3 regions of the Bacillus sp. KNSH39 genome follow, and region 3 is predicted to be linked to each of the others. Evidence: riboswitches for the same ligand, from Rfam matches in the RefSeq annotation. Region 3 holds a riboswitch; each other region holds the start of a gene.
The links. A riboswitch is a leader RNA that binds a small molecule or an ion and turns the genes downstream of it on or off. The one in region 3 is predicted to bind S-adenosylmethionine.
Positions count from the first base shown of each region.

Region 1: it holds a riboswitch for S-adenosylmethionine, as region 3 does, so the genes downstream of both, ACUL40_RS13615 (bifunctional homocysteine S-methyltransferase/methylenetetrahydrofolate reductase) here and ACUL40_RS20795 (peptide ABC transporter substrate-binding protein) in region 3, are expected to answer to the same signal.
Region 2: it holds a riboswitch for S-adenosylmethionine, as region 3 does, so the genes downstream of both, ACUL40_RS08785 (hypothetical protein) here and ACUL40_RS20795 (peptide ABC transporter substrate-binding protein) in region 3, are expected to answer to the same signal.

Region 1 is NZ_JBQXYO010000001.1:2,669,823-2,672,024, forward strand. It holds gene ACUL40_RS13615 (bifunctional homocysteine S-methyltransferase/methylenetetrahydrofolate reductase) at 1-784, opposite strand, end outside; SAM riboswitch class I at 855-964, opposite strand; SAM riboswitch class I at 1,168-1,278, shown strand; gene metI (cystathionine gamma-synthase/O-acetylhomoserine thiolyase) at 1,373-2,202, shown strand, end outside.
Region 2 is NZ_JBQXYO010000001.1:1,742,186-1,744,387, forward strand. It holds gene ACUL40_RS08775 (NAD(P)H-dependent oxidoreductase) at 1-235, opposite strand, end outside; gene ACUL40_RS08780 (SWIM zinc finger family protein) at 259-648, opposite strand; gene ACUL40_RS08785 (hypothetical protein) at 911-1,168, opposite strand; SAM riboswitch class I at 1,269-1,367, opposite strand; gene ACUL40_RS08790 (hypothetical protein) at 1,499-1,690, shown strand; gene ACUL40_RS08795 (YwiC-like family protein) at 1,721-2,202, opposite strand, start outside.
Region 3 is NZ_JBQXYO010000001.1:4,053,239-4,055,440, forward strand. It holds gene ACUL40_RS20795 (peptide ABC transporter substrate-binding protein) at 1-1,296, opposite strand, end outside; SAM riboswitch class I at 1,429-1,533, opposite strand; gene ACUL40_RS20800 (aldo/keto reductase) at 1,686-2,202, opposite strand, start outside.

The DNA of each region.
Region 1 (2,202 bases), 1.4 Mb from region 3:
ACCGAATACCTTGCTCAATAAATCTCGGTGTCATCGCTTCAAAATAAGCTGGGCTTCCCTCATATACGTAACGTCCATCCACATAATTCGGGAGGCCTGCATTTGGGTATGCTGATAAATAGCCATTTTGAGGAATCGATATCATTTTGAAAGCTTCCGTCATATGAAGCGGCCCTAGTTGACAATTCAATCCAACAACATTTGCACCGTAATCTATAAGTTGCTTTAATATTTCATTGACATCATTTCCATTTTGAGTCGTACCTGCTTCATGTAACGCTAATTGCGCAACAATTGGAATATTCGTTTGCTTACGCAATACTTTAACGGCATGAAGTAATTCAAATTCATCGTAAAAAGTTTCTAATAGTAATCCATCAACCTGTTCTTCTAGTAAAGCCCCTGCCTGTTCAAGTAACATAAACTCTCTTTCCATATCAGTCGTTGTAACAGCTCCGATATGTTTCATACCACCAATTGTTCCTAAAATTGCATTTTTATCTGTCACAGATGCTTTCGCCAGTTTTACTGCCGCTCTATTAATTTCTGTAACTTGATTTTCTAAACCATACATACGTAATTTCGCCTCATTTGCTCCATACGTATTCGTTTGAATTACATCTGCTCCAGCAGCTACATATTGTTTATGAATCGATATAATTAAGTCTGGATCAGATACATTCAATTCTTCAAAGCTACTTTGCAAACCATGTGAATGCAATAACGTCCCAACCGCACCATCACCTATTACAATTCCTTTTGATAATAAATCTAGTAATTTCACGACTCTCCCTCATTTCTATCAATATAAAAACCCCCTCTTCACTTTGAAGAGGGGGACATAATCGTTCCTCCTCTTATTATGCAAAACATTCGTTTTGCAGGTATTAGCACCGTTTCAAACATTTCGTTTGAAGGTTGCCGGGTTTCACAGGGCCTTTCCCTCCACCGCTCTCAATAAGAGTTGTCTTTATTATTTTATTTATGTAGCTAAAAGGAAATGCGTTCCCCTTTTAACAATGTTTGTTAATTTTTTAATAAATTTAGCATGCACAAAAGTAAAAGTCAATGACACTTGCGGAAAAATAAAAATTATTTAAAATAAAGTTGCAATTCAGTTATATTTTATTGTAAAGTTAAAAACATAATAAAAATTTCATACGAACATTCTTATCTAGAGAGGTAGAGGGACTGGCCCTGTGACGCCTCAGCAACCATTAACATTTTGTTAATAAGGTGCTAATTCCAGCAAATTGTGAAAGATTTGACAGATGAGAAGAAGACTCTATTCAAACCGAAAGCCTTCTTCTTAGAAGGCTTTTTTTATTTTATATTCACTTAATGTTTCAATTTAAAAAGGAGGAATTTTCATATGTCAACAATCGAAACAAAACTAGCACAAATCGGAAATCGCAGTGAAACTACAACCGGAACGGTTAATCCACCAGTTTATTTCTCAACCGCTTATCGTCACGAAGGAATTGGTAAATCTACTGGCTTTGACTATTCACGAACTGGCAATCCAACTCGAGGTCTTTTAGAACAGGCGATCGCAGACTTAGAATATGGCGAACAAGGTTATGCCTGTAGTTCAGGGATGGCGGCTGTTCTCCTCGTCCTTTCTCTATTCCGCTCTGGAGACGAACTTATTGTATCTGAAGATTTATACGGGGGAACGTATCGATTATTTTCTGAGCATGAAAAAAAGTGGAATGTTCGATGTAGATACGTAAATACACAGTCTATTAAACAAATTGAGCAAGCTATCACAACTGAAACGAAGGCTATTTTCATAGAAACTCCAACTAATCCATTAATGCAAGTTACTGATATTGCTGCTGTCGCAACTGTAGCGAAAAGGAACGGACTACTCCTTATTGTAGACAACACTTTCTACACACCTTATATACAGCAACCATTAACAGAAGGTGCTGACATTGTACTTCATAGCGCAACGAAATATTTAGGGGGACATAACGATGTACTAAGCGGGCTTGTCGTTGCAAAAGGAAAGGAACTTTGCGAGGAAATCGCTCATTATCATAATGCATCAGGTGCAGTTTTAAGCCCATTTGACTCATGGTTATTAATTCGCGGTATGAAAACGTTAGCGCTTCGCATGAGGCAACATGAAGAAAATGCGAAAGCAGTTGTTGCGTATTTAAATGATGAAGACGGGGTGACAGATGTATTTTATCCAGG
Region 2 (2,202 bases), 2.3 Mb from region 3:
GAAGTGTATCTGCTTCTTCTACTAACGTTCTATACCGAGCTGTTTCCTCTTCATTTACTAAATCGCGTCTTTTCTTCTCTTCATTAAATACGAGGACTGGATCAAATTGTTCTTTGTATAAATCAAGTACGGTAACTGAATGATTTGTTTCCTGTAGTCCTTTTTGCACATGATTGAAAATCGCCGCGTTAAAACTTGAAGGGTTAGGATGAGCATATATAATTAGTACGTTCACTACAAAACAACTCCCTCTATACGTTAAAGTTTCTCCTTCTTTAATAACTTCTCTACAATTTGTACGTTTTTCGAACTTTGCAACAATCGATTTAATAATATAAGTAACTCTTCTTTTTCTAAATCTTTCAGTTTCTCTTTAACTGCACTCTCACCAGCACCTTGCATATCATAAACAACTGCCACCATATGTTTACAATAATTTTCATAGGGACACTCACAGTTACTTTCTGAAAAATCTTCGAGATCGATAACTACTTCATAATTCCTTGCATTTCCAGTAACGAAAGCAAACACTTTTTTATCTTGTATTTCAACATCTTCTACATGCCCACCTTCATAATATTCATATCCCTTATCTACAATGTACTTTGGGATCCATTTCGTTATATCTTTTAATAAGTAAGCGTACATAATTGTACCCCTTCCTTTAATTCCCTTTTGACTTCAAAAATCCTGCATGTTATTCTAATTACTGTTAAGTAGCAAGTCTACGTGACAAAACGACTGACACCTATTCGGCGAAGGTGTCTCTTTTCATTTGCAGCCGATATGAATTGCCTCTTTCAGGCACATTCAATTTTTGACACTACACACTCAACACCATTCCCTGTATCAGGCTGCTTTAGCAGTCTTTTACTCTACATACTCCGTTATTTTAAGAAAAAAAGAGAGCTTAGCTCCCTTTTCTCGCCTTATACAATACCCCTTTTTCAGCATAGAGATATTCATCAGCTAATGTAATTTTCCCATCCAGTTTTAGTTCGTCTAATAATCTTGATAAATAAAATTGATGCAACATCTTTTTCGTGAATTTTCCTTCATGATGCGAAACGATATGTTCTTGAATATCTAACAATGATATCGGCTTATCTTGCTCTATCATATATTCATAAACTGTACTACGCAGTTTTACGTATTTTTCGAGTGTCACAGTAATGCGCAACCCCTTTCTTCTTAATATAAATTTTCGTAATCGGTTTTTTTGCAATAAAAAAACCTCTCCGATAAGAAGAAGTTACGTATATATCTTCGTCTTATCTCCCAGAACAAATATGTTCTGCTGGAATTAGCACCTGCATCGCGGTTGCTGGGTTTCATCGGGCCAGTCCCTCCACCTCTCTGGATAAGAAAATATTCACTTAATTCTTACTATACGTAATTCCACTTTAATTGTCAAACAAATATAATAAATATAACAAATTATATTTTCTTCCTTACTGTTCATACTACCCATATACGAACATGCAAGGAGGATTATGAAATGCATCAAAATGCTCGCGGATATGTACAAGATTCTTTTCAATCATTACAAGAAGCTAAAAATTGTTTAGAAGAAGCGCTCGAAACAGTTGAAAAAGATTTTAATCGCGCTCGTATTGAACAATCACTTTATGCTGTTGAACAAGCTATTCAACGTTGCGAGTACACCGTTCACATTTTAGAAAAAGATTAAAAACTTCCCATCAATTGATGGGAAGTTTTTTCAAATGGCATACTTCATAATTATTGCCGTTATGATTAAAAAATATACAGAATTAGCAATTTCTAAAATTCCTACTTTTTTAATAGAAATTTTTTTGCCATACAACACAATTGCTCGAATGACACTTGGTATAAAAATAAGAGAACACCACGGATTAATCACAAATATGATTATCGTTAATACGATATGATATCCCCAAGATATAAGACGATACTTCGGGTTATTTTTTTCACGAATCATCGTTTTCACATAGAACGTACTACCTAAAAAGTATAAAAATGAAATAAGCGCAATGAATAATGCTGTATGATCGATTTGCTTCATTGAAAAGGAATAACTAATTAACCCACCGATACAAAACACAATAATCGCACAAATATCATTTAATAGTGCTCTTTCATTTTTTTGACGAGCGTAATACATATTCACTATAAATAATGGAATCATTACTATTACGAATAAAAGAATTCGCCACTCATATA
Region 3 (2,202 bases):
TAAAAGCGAAACTTGTTGCTTACGCGGCTGAGGTTTTATATTTACTATTAATCCATCTAGATTCTTTTCTAGTTGTCCTTTTAAGAATTCACCAGTTTTCTTATCAAGGTCAGCATCACTCGTTAATAATTCTAATGTTATCTTTTCAGAACCAAGCTCTTGTTTAGCTTTTTTCCATAACTCTTGTGCAGATTTTGTATCAACTTTTGTTAAATCGCCGTTTGCAGTACGGAAGTCTTTTCCTTCAGGTCCTTTTGCAAAGTTTTTTGGAACGAGACCAAATGTTGGTGTAGAGCCATCATTTAATAACGTATTTACAAAGGATTTTCTATCAATTGTTTGATCAATTGCTTGGCGTGCAGAAACGTTTTGAAGTACTTTGTTTTGTTGATTCATACGTAAAAATTGTACGCCTACGTTTGGACGTTCTTTAAAGTTAGCATCCTTTTTATATTTATCGACGAAGTCAGATGTTAGTTTTATACGATCTAATTGTTTTGACTCGAATAAATTTACTTCTGTTGATTTTTCTTTTACGACATTAAAATTGATTTCTTCTAGTTTGACAGTATCTTTATCCCAATAGGTAGGGTTCTTCTTAAATTTAAAGCTTTGTTCGTGCTTCCAATCGCTTAGTGTAAAAGCTCCATTGTACAAGATTGTATTATCTTCTAAAGCGTACTTATCACCTTGTACTTTAAAGAATTCCTCATTAATTGGTAGAAATGTTGGGAACGCTGTTAAGCTAATAAAATAAGGAACAGGACGCTCTAATTCTACCTCAAACGTATGGTCATCAACTGCTTTTACACCAAGTTGGTCGGCTGGAAGTTCTTTGTTGTTAATTTTTGTTGCGTTTTTAATATCAAAGAATAAAAATGCATATTCAGAGGCTGTTGCTGGATCTACGGCACGTTGCCAAGCGAACACAAAATCTTTAGCTGTAACAGGAGTGCCGTTTGACCATTTTGAATCTCGCAAATGGAATGTGTATTTCGTTTTATCGCCACTTACTTCATGAGATTTTGCAACACCAGGAACAGGTTTGTTACCTTCACCAAGATTATACAAACCTTCAAATACGTTTCTCATTACTTGACCAGAATCAGTATCTGTAGCACGAGCCGTATCCATTGTTCGTATTTCAGTAGGTGAAGATAAGTTTAAAACCTGTTTACTAGGTGCCTCGTCTTTTGCATTTGCTCCGCTTGCTTCGTTTTTATAACTACCGCAACCAGTTAATAAAATACTTACTCCTACAACTGATGCAATACCGGGTACAAACTTCTTTTTCATTTGATTTTCCTCCTAAATAATTAAGTTTGGATGATGATGAGGGAAATGAAAAATAAAAAATCCCTCTTTTCATATTGAGAAAGAGGGATTTTTACGTACAAGTTATGCACCCGTATATAAACGAAGTCCCTCATTCTATCTTTCAAGCATAAAGCTTGCAGGAAGTGGCACAGTATTCAAAATGAACCTGTTGCCGAGGTTTCAAAGGGCCAGTCCCTCCACCTCTCTTGATACAATGAGTAAACGAATAAATTTTATTAATTTTTGTGTTTCTTTGATAATTCAAAATCTTACACCTTGAATAATGAAGTGTCAACTAAATGAAATATAGTTTAAATTTTCAGTTTTATTAAATAGAAAAACCACTGCATATGGCAGTGGTTTTTCTACTAGAAGTTAAAGTTATCTGGATCTGGACCAACGCGACGATCTTCATTTAAAGCTTGAATTGCTTTCATATCATCAGCACTTAATTCAAAGTCGAAGATGTTTGCATTTTCAATAATGCGATGTTCTTTAATTGATTTGGGAATTGTTACAACTTCGTTTTGTAAATCCCAACGTAAAATAATTTGCGCAGTTGATTTATTATATTTTGTCGCAATTTCTTGTAACGTTGGATTATCTAGTAGTTGTCCTTGCATTAATGGTGACCAAGCTTCAAGCTGGATATTATGTTCTTTACAGAATGCATGTAGCTCTTCTTGTGCTAAACGTGGGTGATATTCCACTTGGTTGACCATTGGCTTAATTTCAGCAATTTCAAATACGTCTTGTAAGTGGTGAATGTGGAAATTACTCACACCGATAGCGCGAACACGGCCATCTTTATAAAGTTTTTCTAATGCTTTCCATGATTCAGTATATTTCCCTTTTACAGGCCAATGTACTAAATATAAATCTAAA